Regions from separate parts of the Sporosarcina sp. FSL K6-3508 genome, predicted to be linked through region 2. Evidence: predicted binding sites of a transcription regulator. Region 2 holds the regulator's gene; each other region holds the start of a gene.
What was found. The regulator CtsR, encoded in region 2, represses protease genes until heat stress. The targets are predictions, from matches to a motif close to ATGGTCAATAAAGGTCAAACA.
Positions count from the first base shown of each region.

Region 1: the regulator CtsR is predicted to act here: its motif matches at 2,010-2,030, upstream of MKX97_RS15310 (ATP-dependent Clp protease ATP-binding subunit).
Region 3: the regulator CtsR is predicted to act here: its motif matches at 3,105-3,125, upstream of clpP (ATP-dependent Clp endopeptidase proteolytic subunit ClpP).

Region 1 is NZ_CP152016.1:3,078,692-3,084,566, reverse strand. It holds gene MKX97_RS15320 (GntR family transcriptional regulator) at 418-1,113, shown strand; gene MKX97_RS15315 (sterol desaturase family protein) at 1,130-1,744, shown strand; gene MKX97_RS15310 (ATP-dependent Clp protease ATP-binding subunit) at 2,079-4,202, shown strand; gene MKX97_RS15305 (exonuclease domain-containing protein) at 4,507-5,082, shown strand; gene MKX97_RS15300 (MEDS domain-containing protein) at 5,124-5,684, opposite strand.
Region 2 is NZ_CP152016.1:3,377,105-3,382,979, forward strand. It holds gene MKX97_RS16860 (ATP-dependent Clp protease ATP-binding subunit) at 1-1,065, opposite strand, end outside; gene MKX97_RS16865 (protein arginine kinase) at 1,257-2,345, opposite strand; gene MKX97_RS16870 (UvrB/UvrC motif-containing protein) at 2,335-2,886, opposite strand; gene MKX97_RS16875 (CtsR family transcriptional regulator) at 2,898-3,368, opposite strand; gene bioB (biotin synthase BioB) at 3,598-4,602, opposite strand; gene MKX97_RS16885 (biotin transporter BioY) at 4,599-5,201, opposite strand; gene MKX97_RS16890 (hypothetical protein) at 5,469-5,666, opposite strand; SAM riboswitch class I at 5,831-5,875, shown strand, end outside.
Region 3 is NZ_CP152016.1:2,675,086-2,680,960, reverse strand. It holds gene rapZ (RNase adapter RapZ) at 1-120, shown strand, start outside; gene MKX97_RS13315 (gluconeogenesis factor YvcK family protein) at 128-1,093, shown strand; gene whiA (DNA-binding protein WhiA) at 1,136-2,068, shown strand; gene MKX97_RS13305 (HPr family phosphocarrier protein) at 2,121-2,381, shown strand; gene clpP (ATP-dependent Clp endopeptidase proteolytic subunit ClpP) at 2,427-3,020, opposite strand; tRNA gene MKX97_RS13295 (tRNA-Arg) at 3,252-3,323, shown strand; gene ehuB (ectoine/hydroxyectoine ABC transporter substrate-binding protein EhuB) at 4,029-4,916, shown strand; gene ehuC (ectoine/hydroxyectoine ABC transporter permease subunit EhuC) at 5,033-5,692, shown strand; gene ehuD (ectoine/hydroxyectoine ABC transporter permease subunit EhuD) at 5,692-5,875, shown strand, end outside.

The DNA of each region.
Region 1 (5,875 bases), 300 kb from region 2:
TCTCATGAGTCATTAGACTTTTGAGAGGCTTCTTTTGCTATTAGTGAAGAATACCGGATCTCAAACAATTCAGCGACTACTATATAACTATATAAACTGAAATAAATAACTCACACTCAAAGTAAAACGTAGAACCCGTTGATCTACGTACCAGGCGGACGCTTTCCGGGGGGCGCAGGCGAGCCTCCTCGTCGCTTCGCTCCTGCGAGCATAAGCAAAGCGTTGGGAGCATATTTTTCCTTTTCGCCGCCTTCCACTCCAATCAACTGAGTGTCCATTTCTGAACAAACTCATGTAAAAACTATAATTCAACATATATAGTTCAAATAAAATTATCATATTGACTATCTTTTCAGAATATTATACAGTGTTGGTAATACCAAAGAAAACTTTTGGTCTTACCAAGAGGGGGATTCAATGAGTCGAACAAAAAATATTGAAAAAGAGATAATCAAAGCAATTATTCAGGGAGAATTTTCAGCAGGAAGCCAGATGGAGACAGAAAGAGAGCTGGCAATAACTTATCAGGTGGGACGGCCTGCAATTAGGGAGATTCTACAACGTTTAAATTATGGGGGTTGGTTAACATTAAGAAAAGGCCAACCGGCAATTGTGAATGATTATTGGCATGATGGAAACATTACGACAATTATAGATATTGTACAGCATTTTGATCATATACCAGATACTTTCGTTCTGTACTTTTTGGAATTACGAATTGCATTGACACCGCAATATGTCAAAAAAGCTGTCATGCTAAACCATCCAAAAGTCGTCTCCATACTATCTCAAGTGGATGAATTGATAGATTGTAAGGAGCAGTTTGCGCTCTATGATTGGAAGATGCAGAAAGAATTAGCAAGATTATCGAAAAATCCAATTTTTTCTTTAACACTAAATAGCTTTGAACCTGTCTATGTTAAAATGGCTATGAAATACTTCTCCCTTTCTTTTTGTCGAAAAGCTTCATTAAATTACTATAAAAAATTGATGGAGGTAGCACTAAAAGGGGACTATCAACAAGCAGAAGAACTTGCACATTCGATGATGCGAAAAAGTTATGCTTTGTGGGATCGCCATATTTCTACTGAAAAAAACAGGATGAGAATATGATTTTGGGGGAAATTAAATGAATGCAAAGTATTATAAAGAGTTTGCTGCCTTTCCCGATATTTTGATAATGCTTTTGCTGTTTTTTCCGCTCGTTATCTACACCATTTTAAATATGTTGCAAGTTGGAACTTGGATTGCTTTCATAATTGGGATGACGGCATATGCGTTAAGTGAGTATTTAATTCACAGATTTCTATTTCATATGAAAACACCGACAAACCCTTTTTTGCTGAAAACGATCAAGCGCTTACATTTCGATCATCATGTAGATCCTAATAATTTGAAGTTATTATTCTTACCAGTTTGGTTCAGTCTACCCAATTTTATCATTGCTTCAATTATCTTTTATTCAATAACAGCGAATCTGCAGCTGACGATGGCTTTTCTTGCTGGGATCATGGCTTATTTTTTGTATTATGAATGGAAGCATTATATCGCGCATAAGCCAATTCAACCACGCACAAAAATAGGAAAGAAAATAAAGAAAGCGCATCTCTGGCACCATTTTAAAAATGAAAACTACTGGTTCGGTGTAACGCATACATCTGTAGACAAAGCCTTTGGTACGTATAAGAAGCAGAATCAAGTTGAGAAAAGTGCGACAGCCAAAAATTTAGAGGGGCGAAGTTGAATACAATAAGGTTTATCTGTTATTGATTAACGTAACAAATGAAGAATAATTATAACGAAATGTACCCTTTTCTCTCTAATTAGAAGAAAGAAAAGGGTATTTTCATGGCATATTTAAGCATGAAAAGGATGGAAAGTAATAAAAGGGTGTAAGGTGTCGCTAGTGTGTCTATACAAAATCTATAAGTGCATATCTACAATACTGATAAGCGATGAAAACGAGCAAATTTCTTGAAAGTCAAAGAAGGTCAGTGTAAAATAAAAACTAGGTCAAATATAGTCAAAGTCAACATCCGTTGTCTTATATAAAAGAAAATCATAAGGAGGAACTAATTATGAGATGCCAACACTGTGGAAACAACGAAGCAACGATGAGTTTGAGACTCCAAGTGAATCACCAAGCGATGCAAATGCATATTTGCCATATGTGCTTTCAAGAAATGCAAGGTCAATTGACAGCAGGGAAAGTGCCGACATTCAATACTGAAGCAAATAACTTCTTCCAAGCGAGTGGCGGGAAAAAAGCACAGACCAAAGTGAGACAAACAGAAGAAAATCAAACCCCGGGTTTGTTGGACCAACTTGGTAAAAACTTATCAAATGTCGCAAGGGACGGATTAATTGACCCCATCATTGGAAGAGATCAGGAAGTAAAACGTGTTATTGAAACATTAAACCGAAGAAACAAAAATAATCCTGTGCTGATTGGGGAACCAGGTGTCGGTAAAACAGCAATTGCCGAAGGGCTTGCCTTAAAGATTTATGAGGGCGATGTGCCGGTGAAATTGATGAACAAAGAAGTGTATGTGCTGGATGTTGCGTCTCTCGTCACCAATACTGGAATCCGTGGTCAATTTGAGGAACGGATGAAACAGCTAATTGAAGAGCTGGAAACACGAGAAGATGTCATTTTGTTCGTGGATGAAATTCACTTGCTCGTAGGAGCAGGAACTGCAGAAGGATCGCAGATGGATGCGGGTAATATTCTAAAACCGGCACTGGCACGAGGCAGTTTACAGCTCATTGGGGCTACAACCTTGAAAGAATACCGTCAAATTGAAAAAGATGCAGCACTTGAGCGACGATTCCAACCGATTCTCGTAAAGGAGCCATCCGCTGAAGATACGATTAAAATTCTAAACGGAATTAAGGACCGTTACGAAGATTTTCATGAAGTGCACTATCCAGACGAAGCAGTGCATGCTTTTGTGAACTTATCGCAACGCTATATTCAAGATCGTTTTTTACCGGATAAAGCGATTGATTTGATGGATGAAGTGGGTGCTCGTTTAAACCTTACACTGATGTCCTCAAATTCGGATTCTCTTACAACTCGCCTTCAGGAAGTGATCCAACAAAAAGAGCGAGCGGCTGAGCAGGAGAATTATGAAAAAGCGGCGAGTTTACGTCAGGAAGAGATGCAGCTGCAGGAAAAATTGGAAGCTTCAAAACAGAATGGTGAAATGAAATATGCAGAAGTTTCTGTCGCGGATATCGAGCTAATTATTGAAGAGAAAACGGGAATCCCTGTAACGAAGCTACAGGCGGCAGAACAAGCAAAAATGAAAGGACTTGCGGATAACCTTGGCAAACAAGTTATCGGTCAAGCAGAAGCAGTCGATAAAATTGCAAAAGCGATTCGCCGTAGCCGAGCTGGTCTCAAATCAAAAGACCGTCCGATTGGATCCTTCCTATTTGTTGGTCCTACGGGTGTCGGTAAAACAGAAATTACGAAAGTCTTGGCAGAAGAATTATTTGGTTCGCGCGATGCGTTAATTCGTCTCGACATGAGTGAGTACATGGAAAAACATGCGGTGTCTAAAATTATTGGCTCACCTCCAGGGTATGTCGGTCATGAGGAAGCTGGTCAATTGACCGAACAAATCCGACGAAATCCTTATTCCATTCTATTGCTCGATGAAATTGAAAAAGCACATCCTGATGTGCAAAATATGTTCTTGCAAATTATGGAGGATGGCCGATTGACCGATTCACATGGTCGCACTGTCAGCTTTAAAGATACGGTCATTATTATGACGAGCAATGCCGGTACAGGCGTGAAAAAAGTAAGTGTAGGATTCAACCGAACAGAACATGAATCCGTAACTATGCTTGAAACTTTAGGCGATTATTTCAAACCAGAGTTTCTTAATCGTTTCGATGCGATTATTGCGTTCAACGAGTTAACAGAAGAGGATCTCCTGAAAATAGTGGACTTGATGCTGATGGATTTACAAGCCGCCATCCAGGAAAAGCAAATCGATATTACGATCACTCAAGAAGCAAAACAAGCGTTAGTTAAATTAGGCTATGACAAGCGTTTCGGTGCCCGTCCATTACGCAGAGTGATCCAAGACAAAATCGAAGACCCACTAACAGACCTTCTTTTAGAAGAAGAAAATGTAGAAAAAGTTAACGTGGATGTTGTGGAAGAAGAAGTTGAAGTACAGAAAGTGTAATGAATGCTGTTTCAGTAAAGAGGCGAGGTGCGTCAACAACTGTTCAACTGACATACGTAAGCAGTTGAACAGTTAAAAAAGGTACTTAAAGTAATCATTCTGCTATTACGGCGGGTGATTACTTTTTTAAAACTGTAAGGTGCAAGTGATACAAATCTTTGTCACTATTGCTTTACATAAAAGCATCACACTTTCTCTGCCTGTGTTCTCGCTGATATAATAGTAGATAGGATTTCGTTGGCGGATAACTTCAAGTTAACGAAAATGAGCAAATAGAACAACATAGTCTAAAAGGAGTTTTCCTATGAGTAAACATATAGCGTTCATCGATGTGGAGACAACAGGTATGAGTTCGGATAATAGTGAAGTGATTGAATTAGGGGTTATGTTAGGTGAATTTGAAAACAATCGGATCAGCAGGGTAACGGAAGAGTACTGTGAATTTCAAGAACCGTTCTTTTCTATTCCTTCAATCATCACAAATATCACAGGAATTACGGATCGAATGGTACGTGGAAGAGCGCTTGATGTGGATAAAATTCTTTCTATATTGCGAAAAGCAGATGGCATTGTAGCGCACAACGCTACTTTTGATAGAGGTTTTGTCAGCAAATTATTGCCTGAAACTTTGGATATGAATTGGTATTGTTCCGTCAGGCAAATCAGATGGAAAGATTACGGTTTTGAAAATGGCAAATTGCAACAACTATTGAAAGTGCATCAAATTGAAGCCGATCATGCGCATAGGGCACTTGACGACGCCAAAAATTTAGCCAAATTACTAAATTTCTCTCATCCAACTTTAGCTGAGGATGCTACGTATATTTCCTACTTAATGAATAAAAATCCGTTGAAAAAACCTATGAAATTGCGAAATTAAATAGATCAAAATAGCCTCCTGAAATCTCCCATGTGAAAAAGTTACATGGGAGATTTTCGATGACAGAGGGATAGTTCATTTTCCCTCAATATATAGGAATGGGTTTCTAGCAATAACTTGGTAAGATTGGCTGGAGTTCTATTCTTCGCATATGCGCACACTTGGGGAAACGCATGCTCTTTGATCAGGTTGTCACCTGCCATCTCGCAATCTCTGACCAGGTGGTGAGGCTCATTTGCGCTAGGCCATTCAACGTGGGCCCATGATCTGAATAGTATATCTTTGTCAACATAGGGCTGAATAGTTTCTTGATAGTACTTAAAAATAGCTGAAGGGTTATAACTGCCGGTAGAACTGTAGAAGTACAAGCTATTGACGAAGTGGACGGCACCCAGTTCTATACTTGAAAGGTGACTATTCAGCACCTTGAGCAGCTCGACGGTAAATTTGTCATTTTCTATTACAATAACCTGTTCGCCGGCTGCAATACCTTCTTCAATGAAAGTGAGAATTTGGCGTTTATATTCTTCGTCATCCATGTATAAGTACAAAATATGTAAATCTCTTTTTTCTGAAATTAACTGTTCTAAAGAAATTTTCAAGCCACTACCCCCTCTTTATTATCAATAGTTCCATTATACGTAAAACTTACAAATGGCACTATAGGGGGTTTGACTCCTATTAGGCCATATAAAAATCTGAAAACACTCAGAATAGCCTACGATCATCTATAGGTACTCACCGCTTGTTTGAAAGTTATTCAATAGCTATGAAAACCTTTTTCCTAAAGAAG
Region 2 (5,875 bases):
AAGTCCTCTAATGATTTGGATAGTCTCTTCCACCGTTGGTTCATCTACTTGGATCGGCTGGAATCGACGTTCAAGTGCTGCATCTTTTTCAATGTATTTACGATATTCATCTAATGTAGTAGCGCCGATACATTGTAATTCTCCTCGAGCGAGAGAAGGTTTTAAGATATTAGATGCATCGATCGCACCTTCCGCTCCGCCCGCGCCAATCAATGTATGCAATTCATCGATGAACAGAATGATGTTTCCTGCCTGACGAATCTCTTCCATCACTTTTTTCATGCGGTCTTCAAATTCACCGCGATATTTCGTGCCCGCAACAACTGTACCCATATCGAGCGTCATAACACGTTTGTCACGTAAGATTTCAGGTACTTCATTGTTGACTACTTGCTGTGCCAACCCTTCTGCGATTGCAGTTTTACCAACACCAGGCTCTCCAATCAAGACTGGATTGTTTTTGGTACGACGAGCCAGCACTTCAATTACACGCGTAATCTCTTTGCTTCGTCCAATAACTGGATCCAAAGTGCCTTCACGTGCAATCTCTGTTAAATCTCTAGCTAAACTATCCAATGTCGGTGTAGCGGCAGAAGCGTTGTTTGAAGTACTGCCAACTGAACTTTCATCATTGCCGAGTAACTGAAGAACTTGCTGGCGAGCTTTGTTTAAGCTGACGCCCGCATTGTTCAGGACGCGAGCCGCTACGCCTTCTCCTTCTCGGATTAATGCTAATAAAATATGTTCTGTACCAATATAGGAATGACCCAGCTTACGGGATTCATCAACCGAAAGCTCGATGACGCGTTTTGCACGCGGTGTATAATGAACGATCGGTCCTACATCTTTCGAGCCCACGCCTACAAGAGCCTCTACTTCCCGTTCAATCGTATCCGCATTGACACTAATGGCGTCCAGCGCTTTCGCTGCAATTCCACCGCCTTCTCGGATCAATCCAAGTAAAATATGCTCTGTACCAATTGATTCGTGTTTTAAGCGTATTGCCTCTTCTTGAGCCAGTTGCAAAACTTTTTGCGCACGTTGTGTAAATCGATTAAACATCATATCCATTCCCCTCTTTTCTTCATAAATAGAACCTATTCTATGTTATGCCAGTTGAATCCTCATTGCTTTAATCCTTCACTCTATACCTATTCATATCATTTCATAAAAAGCCGTAATTTAAACCTCAATACTGACTTTGACTATCTTTGATTAACTATAAATCCAAATTGACGATCTTGCAAAAAGTATGCTCAGGACTTTTCAGAATTGTTTCCTGGAGCTTGCGTACATTCAATTCCTAAGCGATCACGGAATAATTTTGCACGAAATACGTCGCGTTGGTCTGATGTTAATTCTGTACCCGCATATTGCTGAAGGAAACCTGGCTGCATGAAAATCATTAATTCATTTAAAATTGCCATGTCTAAATTTTCTATGATACCTAAATCAATACCCAAACGGACATCGGACAAACATCTGGCTGCTTCTGCGGAAGGTAGTATACGGGCATGAGTAATCGTACCAAGCGAACGGTAAAGCCGATTTTCCAAATGGACCTGTGATTTCGCTAATAATATTTCACGGGACTTTTTCTCGTGTGCAATCAAACGCTTTGATATATTGTCCAGATCCTTCAATATTTCTTCTTCAGACTTGCCAAGTGTTGTTTGATTGGATATCTGATAAATATTTCCAAGGGCTTCACTGCCTTCTCCGTAGCTACCGCGCACCACCATCCCAAGACGTGATATTGCAGGAATAATCCGTTCAATTTGCTTGGTGATGGTGAGAGCCGGTAAATGCATCATGACAGATGCCCGCATACCGGTTCCTGTGTTGGATGGACAACTAGTCAAATAGCCAAACGTCTCATCAAAAGCATAATCCAAGTTTCGTTCTATCTCGCTGTCTACTTGATTCGCCTGCTCATAGGCAGTATCGATTTGAAAGCCAGGATAAATACATTGGATACGTATATGGTCTTCTTCATTCACCATAATACTGATTGTTTCATCTTCTGAAAGCAGGACCGAACCGTATTTATCTGGGTCGATTAACTGTGGGCTTACCAAATGTTTCTCAACTAATATTTGTCTCTCAAGAGGCGATAGGTCTGACATCGACGTGCCCGCAAAATGATGCTCTTCCATAGTAGCCACCGCTTGGTCAACTGCTTCATTGACACGTTTAGCGTCTTCTTCAGAAGCACAAATAGGGAATAGGTAACTTTGCAGGTTGCGTGCTAATCTGATTCTTGTAGATAGGACGATATCCGAATGTTCTCCCTTTGCCACCATCCAGCCTGTCAGCTCTTGTTTGATGAATTTTTCAAATGACATGTTGATCGTCACCTCCATCGGCCAATTGCTTTTTTACTGTATTGGCTTCATCTCGTAATACGGCAGCTTCTTCAAAACGCTCAGCTTCTACCGCTTCCTTCATTTTTGTGCGGATGTCCTCTAATTGTTTTTTCAAAGCAAACCGTTCATTGAAGGAGACTGGTACCTTACCACCATGATTTGTATTGCCGTTATGCAATTTAGCAAACACTCGTGGCAGCTGCTCGCGGAAAGTATCGTAGCACGTCGCACATCCAAATTTCCCAATGTCTAAAAACCTATGAAAAGTCAGTCCGCAACTCGGGCATTTGGGGCCATCAGGCAAAGTCTCATTCGACTTTTGACCTTGTAATAATTCTGAACCTCCAAGCCAATGTGCCAGAAATTGTTGAATGGACAACGGCTCTTGATCAGGGCTGAATGAAAATGTCTGGGAGTAAAACGCACATTTATCACATAAATGCCGCTCTGTCGTGCCATTCATTGTCTCTTGTTTAAAAACCACAGTGGCCGGACGTTCTTTGCAGTTTTCACAAAGCATTTATCATCACCTCATTCTACTTCTTCATAAATCAATGTGACTAACATGGCGCGGAGTATTCGCGAACGCAATGCATCTCGTTCAGGAAGCATATAGCGCAGTGTGGCTCGACCCACCGCAGCTAACATAAGTTTGGCTTCACGCTCTGTAATCACTTCTTCTTCAATCAAACGAATAATTACATCTTCAGCCATCGTAGAGGATGCTCCCGCTTCCAAACTTCCCAGCGCTTGCTCGAGCAAGTCCTTCCGTGAATTCGTCTGCACCCGATAAATCCGAATGTATCCACCGCCTCCGCGTTTTGACTCTACTGCGTAGCCTCTCTCGACTGTGAAGCGAGTTTTGATTACGTAGTTGATCTGCGAAGGAACACATTGGAATTTCTCGGCGACTTCATTCCGTTTGATTTCAACAGAGGCACTGTCTTCCTTTTCGATAATGGACTTCAAATACCCTTCAATAATGTCAGAAATGTTCCGCATCTCGTCACCTCGTTTCTGCTCGTTCTCTTAGTTGACTTTGACTATCTTTGACTTGATTGTATCGCAGAAAATGCGTGAGATGCAATTGATTTGTTTTAATATGTATGTTTGATTTTTTTGCATGTCTTGCGTTAGGCTGTCTCTCTACATGGAGGATTATTCAAGATCTTTTCATGTTTTTCATTGAACGAAAAAAACCACGCAAGCTGTCTGCGCGGTTAGATCTCTCTTATATAGTCATAGGTTCTTTCTTCAATGGTTCCAAGTCCACTTCAAAGCCCATATCTTCTAACATTTGTTGGTCTTTGTCGTTTTCCTGACCCGATGTTGTCAAATAGTCACCGATGAAGATAGAGTTTGCAGCATATAAGCCAAGTGGTTGAAGGCTGCGAAGGTTCACTTCGCGTCCACCCGAAATTCGTATTTCTTTTGTTGGATTGATGAAACGAAATAGGCTAAGTACCTTCAAGCAATAGCGCGGATCCAGTTCAGAGGTCCCTTCTAGCGGCGTCCCATCCACGGCGTGCAGGAAGTTGACTGGAATGGAGTCTGCATCGAGTATCCGCAGGCTGTGTGCCATGGAAATGACATCCTCTTTTGTTTCACGCATTCCGACTATTACGCCAGAGCAAGGAGATATTCCCGCTTCCTTTACATGTCCTACTGTGTTTACACGATCATCGTATGTGTGCGACGTAGTGATGCTTTCATGGTGTTCGGCAGAGGTGTTCAAGTTGTGATTGTATCGGTCTACACCTGCTTCTTTCAAGCGTGCGGCTTGTTCTGGCTTCAGAATTCCTAAACATGCACAAACGGTCATTCCTTTATGTTTCTCTTTAATTTGCTTGACGGAATCAATAACGATTTCAAGCTCACTAGCCCGAGGTCCTCGTCCACTTGCCACGATACAATAAGTGCCCGCTTTATTTGCAGCAGCTCGCTCTGCACCTTGTAATATTTCTTCTGATTTCATCATTGCATACTTTTCAACCGGTGCTTTTGACACAATCGACTGGGCACAGTAGCCACAGTTTTCCGGGCACAACCCCGACTTCGTATTGATGATCATATTAAGTTTTACTTTGTTTCCATAGTAATGGGATCGGATCGAGTACGTCGCATGAAGCAGCAACAGCAAATCTTCATCCGGACTATTTAATATTGAAAGCGCTTCCTCATTTGTTAATACGTGACCTTTCAAAACTTGGTCAGCCAGCCTTTGATAGTTCGTCAAAATGTATGCCTCACTTTCAAATGTTTTGAAATTCTAAATGCGAATATTCCCGCCAGTACGGCTAGCACAATATCCTTCGGTAATGGAGGAATCATCCAAAGCCATGCAATTTTGTACGTAAACACCTCTGGCGCCGCAGCCCAAACTTTATAGGCGACATACATCCAGTTCGTACCCAATAAATAGTTGATTGCTGTCGCAACAAGTGATGCAATAATATAAGATGGCAGTGTATTCTTACGCTCCACGATTTTACCTGCTACATAAGCAATCAAGATGAAAGTAACGATAAAACCAAATGTCGGGCTTAAGATTTGGCCAAATCCACCTTGAAACTTAGCAAATACAGGAGCCCCTGCAAGGCCGACCATCATATAGACAGTCATCGACAATGCACCAAGACGGCTACCCAATAACAATCCTGACAAAACAGCGAAAAATGTCTGCAATGTAATAGGTACTCCCCCGACTACTAAAAATGGTATGAAAGAAGTGATATTAGCCCCATTCATCATTAAAGCAGCAAACATTCCACTATATACAATTGACAATGTACTGAATTTACTTTGCGGACGTCCTTCCGAAGCTGTCGTCATCATGACACCTCTTTCTATTTTGAGTTACTATAAAAATAGTAATGGTTGACTCATTGATTGTCAACTCGTTTTTAATTTAAGTTAACTAATAATTTATGGAACATCTTATATGTAAGGAATGACACCCTTTTCTTATCCAATAAGGCAAGAAAGAAACAGACAAGACCCACATCTACCCCTGCTGGCAATTTCTTAGAATGAACAAAATGCTTTCTCTGCAAAAAAAGAACTACCCGGGAAGTCAGATGAACATGACTTCTCGGGCAGCTCCTATTTCTTTTTATCGACTTTGTCTTCTTTTTCTTTCCTGAAAAGAAAAAAAGCAAGTACACCACTTAATGCAGCGGCGCCAAAGGTAATCCAAACACGCGAATCCCACGGTACTTCTTCATAATTATTCTCCAACATAATCCAGGCAAGCGTGCCGACAAGTGCCGCTATCGGAATGGAGTATTTAAAAAACTGCATGATTCCTCACCTTTTCAAGTTACTCCTTTAATTTTACCATGTTTCAGTAAATTTCTCTATGCGCACTCCGGTCTTCAAGAACTTCATCAAACATTCACTTGACGATTACCTACAAAGCCGCTATGATATGGTTAGAATTATCGAAATAATTTAATAAGAATCATATCTTATCAAGAGAAGCAGAGGGACTGGCCCAAAGACGCTTCAGC
Region 3 (5,875 bases), 700 kb from region 2:
TTTGGCTGTACAGGTGGTCAACATCGCTCCGTCACACTTGCCGAATACTTCATGAAAGAATTCAAAGAGGATTACCCAACGTTTGTTTCTCACCGGGATGTCGAAAAAAGAAAGGTGTGACATTGCTATGCCATCCACTACTATAAAAAGAGTTGTTGTGTTCGGCGGTGGAACAGGCCTTTCAAACATTTTGCGTGGATTGAAACGCTATCCTATTGATTTGACAGCGATTGTCACAGTAGCAGATGACGGAGGTAGTTCGGGCCGATTGTTCGATCAGTATGACATCCCGCCGCCAGGGGACATCCGACAGGTTATGGCAGCGCTTTCAGACGTAGAACCGTTGATCGAAAAGATGTTCCAATACCGTTTTGAAGGGTCCGATGATCTGAAAGGCCACTCACTCGGAAATCTCATGCTGACCGCGTTAACAACAATTACTGGAGATTTTGCGCGGGCGGTTGAGCAGATGGGGCTCGTGCTGAATATAAAAGGAAAAGTCTTGCCGGCAGCAAATCAACGTATAACCTTGCATGCTGAGCTTGAAGATGGTTCAATAATTACAGGTGAATCCAAAATACCTCTCTATGGCAGAAAAATCCGAAACGTATTTATTTCACCGGAAGATGTCAAGCCGTTGCCGGAGACCGCGGCGACGATCAAAAAGGCGGATTTGATCGTGTTTGGGCCTGGCAGCTTGTATACTAGTATTTTGCCGACCATACTTGTGCAAGATATTCGGGACGCAGTTCTCCAAAGTACCGCGAAGAAGGTCTATGTCGGTAATTTGACGACACAAAGAGGAGAGACTTTCCGCTATACTGCTTCTGAGCACGTTCAGGCGCTGTATGACCACGCGGGAGAGCCTTTCCTGGATGCTGTCCTCGTTAATAATGTAGAAGCCTTCAGACGCGCTTACAAAAGTGTTGGAGAAGAAACGGAGCCGTGGTTGGTCGAAAACGATCTAGATAAGCTTCAAGCGCTCGTGCCTGAAGTATTTGTACAAGAAATTGCTACTGTATATAATGGAACGATAATGCATAAATCGGCAGACGTGGCGGATGTGTTGATGCGCTATATAGAGAGAACGTAGAAGGCGGATAGATATGAAGATCGCCGAAAAAGGGGGAATATCATGTCTTTTGCATCCAAAACGAAAAAGGAATTGACGCAAATTGAAGCGGAGGACTGCTGTACGAAAGCAGAAATCGCAGCTTTTATTCGAATGAATGGCGTGATGTCTTTTTCCAATAAACAATTAAGTCTTGATGTTCAAACAGAAAATGCAGCGATAGCAAGACGACTTTATTCTAACTTGAAAAAGTTGTATCCTTATAAAGTAGAGATGCTTGTACGGAAGAAAATGCGTTTGAAGAAAAATAATATTTATATTTGCCGTATTCGGGAAGGTGCTAAGGATTTATTGGAAACACTGTCCATTATGACGCATGATTTTCAAATGGTGAACCAAATCGACCCGCAGCTCATTGAAGACGACTGCTGTGCGCGTGCATACTTACGCGGAGCTTTCCTGGCAGGAGGTTCCGTCAATAACCCTGAGACGTCTTCCTATCACTTGGAGGTGTTCTCAAGTTATCAAGAACATAGCGAATCACTAGTCGAGTTAATGAATCGATTCCAATTAAATGCGAAATCTATAGAGCGAAAAAAAGGATTTATCGCGTATTTGAAGGAAGCTGAAAAGATATCCGATTTCCTAGGTATAATCGGTGCGCATGTATCTCTCATGAAATTTGAGGATGTCCGGATTATGCGGGATATGCGGAATAGCGTAAATCGGCTAGTGAATTGCGAAACCGCCAATCTGAATAAAACGATTGGTGCGGCCCAGCGGCAAGTAGAGAATATTAAGTTGATTGAACAGACGATCGGGCTCGATCAATTGCCGGAGCGTCTGCAAGAAATTGCTCAATTACGTGTTGCCCATCAAGATGTCACGTTAAAAGAATTGGGCGAACTGGTGACAGGGACGCCTGTCAGTAAATCAGGTGTCAATCATCGCTTGCGGAAGATTGAAGAGATCGCTGAAAGATTGCGCGGAAATTAACGAAAGAACGAGTAGATCCTTCTTAAAAAAAGGAAGAAAAGGAGCATACGATATGGTAGAAAAAACTGTGAAAGTGGGAATCAAACCTGGATTACAGGCGAGACAAGCCGCACTATTTGTCCAGGAAGCAAATAAATACACTGCAGATATTTATTTGAAGAAAGAAAGACGCCAGGTGAATGCGAAAAGCATCATGGGGATTATGAGTCTGGCGATTGCCAAAGGCACTGAGATCATCTTGATGGCAGACGGCATTGATGAAGACTTGGCACTTCAGAATCTTACGGATTTTGTAGAAGCTGAACAGCAATAAAAAGAACCGATTCTCCTTTTTGGGAAGAATCGGTTCTTTTTTGTCTTATTTTTTCATGTCGCTGCGTTGAACGATATGATCGATTAAGCCATATTCTTTTGCACGTTCCGCTGTCATGAAATTATCACGATCCGTATCTTGTGCGATGACTTCAATCGGCTGACCTGTACGATCGGCCAAAATCTGATTCAACTTCTCACGTAAGTGCAAGATGCGCTTCGCTGCGATTTCAATTTCAGTCGCTTGACCTTGTGCACCACCAAGTGGTTGGTGAATCATTACTTCTGCGTTAGGCAATGCGTAACGTTTGCCTGGTGCTCCCGCTGTCAGTAAGAAGGCACCCATGGATGCAGCCATACCGATACAGATTGTCTGGATGTCCGGTTTAATAAATTGCATCGTGTCGTAGATCGCCATACCCGCTGTAATACTTCCACCCGGGCTGTTAATATAAATGGAGATGTCTTTTTCCGGATCTTCTGCTTCCAGGAATAAGAGCTGCGCAACGATCGAATTCGCAACATTGTCATCGATGCCGCTGCCGAGCATGATAATCCGGTCTTTCAACAAGCGGGAATAAATGTCATACGCCCGTTCACCACGGTTGGTTTGTTCAATAACTGTAGGAATAAGATTCAATGGTACTTCCTCCTTTTAATGCTTCATAATAATCGTTCGGTTGAAATTAGTTGGTATTTCAACTATAATTGTATTTTACCTATGATGGTCAACAAAGGTCAAATCATTTGCCTTAAAAAATTAGATTGCTTTTCATTCTATTCCACGGTATAATGGAAGATGTCTGTTAGAGAAGCTTTTATAATTTTTGTAGCAGACGAGATCACTGAGTATAGGTAATGTTTTTATTTTGCCCTCGTGGTGCAACGGATAGCACGTAAGATTCCGGTTCTTAAAATGTGGGTTCGATTCCTGCCGAGGGCGTTACTAGGTTAAATCATTATACGATATGTACTGAATAAAGATCCTGTAAATGTTGATTTATCATCATTTACAGGGTTTTTTCATTTTTGTACAATACAGTGAAACGAATTTGTGTTTCACGTGTGCTATTTCTGTTCTCATGTCCACTTTTTTGAGTATCGACAACACCCGGCTCTTTTATAACATGTGTTGAAAACAAGGAAGCTAAGCAATTTTTCAATTGGTACAATTACTCAGTTGCTTGGAGTGTTAAAGGTTTAGTTGCAATAGAGAGTTGTTAGACCGTCCGAAAAGTCATTTCTACCTGACTTATCAGATGGTTCTTTTTTATGCGGAGATTTGGTGCTTACTTCTGCATTTTACGCTTGGTCACACAAAAAGTAGCTGTAATTGAAAGATATTATTTATTTTCTTTATGAATTAAATAATGGGAAAATAAGTATGGGATCAGGTCTTTAAATCGAAAAAGAAAGTTTGTATGAAGAAAAATTAAATTAGCGCCTTTTCACCTAGTAAAAAATAAAATTTAAATATATTACTAGCGAATCTTGTCTCTTGAAAACGCTGTCATAATCATGTTTGTAGATGGTATCCACTTAATTGGATATTTAGAAAATAACGAAAACGATTTGAACTCGAATTTTAACTATGGTAATCTAGCAACTAAGTAAAAAATGTTTGATGAAAAAGTCAAGGGGGAGAATTATGAAGAAGTCGGCGATAGGTGTTTTGGCGATGATGATGCTTTTACTACTGGCAGCATGCGGTAATGGAGATTCAGATTCCGGTAGCAGCAGTAGTGGAAGTAAGTTGGATGATTTGAAAGAGAAAGGCGTTGTCAGAGTCGGCTTTGCCAATGAGAAACCGTATGCATATGAAGAAGATGGGGAATTGCAAGGTGCTGCGGTCGCTATTGCCAAAGCGGTCTTTGAAAACTTGGGCGTTGAGGAAGTGGATGGCAAACTATCCGAATTCGGTCAATTGATCCCAGGCTTAGGCGCAGGGAAGTTTGATGTAGTTACAGCAGGTATGGCAATTACGCCAGACCGTTGTGCAACTGTTTCGTTTGGTGAGCCTGAAATCAAATATGGGGAAGGCTTGATCGTAGAAAAAGGCAATCCTATGAATTTGAAGAGCTATAAAGATATTGCCGCGAATCCAGACATCAAAGTGGCGGTGATGAGTGGTGCTACAGAAAAGGATTTCATGCTCCGTGAAGGCATTGCAGAAAGTCAAATTATGATGGTTCCCGATATTCCGGCTTCATTCTCAGCTGTTGAATCGGGGCGTGCTGCTGTCACAACGGGTACTGAAATGACCATTAAAATGGCGCTAGAATCAGCAAATAATGACAAGCTCGAGTTTGTCACGGATTTCGAACAACCGGATATCGAAGGCGTACCAAGCTATGGCGCAGCTGCTTTCCTAGACAGTGATGATGAACTACGTGAAGCGTACAATGAAGAATTGCAAAAGCTGAAAGACAGCGGGGAAATTGCAGAGTTGATCGAACCATTCGGTTTCACAGAAGAGATGAATATTGTTGAAAATGAAATAACAACGGAAAGTGTCTGCAGCGGAGAGAACTATTAAAAGAGTGGCCGGGTCATGCCCAACAGCGGCATGGCCTTTTTCTTACCTTCCGTAAGCTGCTCATGACACTAGATTAAGAAGAATGAAATGAAAACGTAAATAATGGAGTGGTTTTTGTGAGTTCCTTACCCGATATATTTTCCACCGTCGTACAAGGGTTAGGCGTAACGTTACAGGTGCTGGTCCTGTCGATTATTTGTGCGAGTATTATTGCTTTCGTCGCAGGTCTGTCGCGTGTCAACACGAATCCTTTGCTGAGAGGGTTCACTGGTTTCTATGTAGAAATTTTTCGTGGGACATCGCTGATTGTACAATTGTTCTGGTTTTCATATGCGCTGCCCGGCCTATTCAATATCCATCTGGGGAGCGATATATGGGTGGCTGTACTGGCGATCTCGCTAAATTATGGGGCCTATATGTCTGAGATTGTGCGCGGATCGATTCAAGCGGTAGCGATCGGACAGACTGAAGCATCCGTCGCGCTGAATTTATCGAAGTTTCAACGGATGCGACATATTATTCTACCTCAGGCGCTGCGTATGATGCTTCCTGAATACGGCAACTACTTGATTCAAATTTTGAAAGCAACGTCGTTGGTGTCATTGATTGGACTGACGGACTTATTGTATTACGGAAATATTTACCGAAGCACGCACTTGGCGGAATCCCCGACGGTTTATGTACTTCTCCTCGTGATGTACTTTGTGATTGCGCTGCCGTTGATTGCTTTCACAAGAAAGATGGAGAGTGTATCGAAGAAAGGGGTGGCTAGCTGATGACTTGGAGTTGGGAAGTGTTTTTTTCAGTAATTCCTATGATTTTTAAAGGCTTGTGGATCACCCTAGGACTGACGCTGGCATGCTATTTATTTGCCGCTGTCTTCGGATTCTTCTGGGTGTTTATCAGCAGACTTCCTTGGCGGCCTGTGCGATGGCTGTTTGGATGGCTTGCGGAATTCA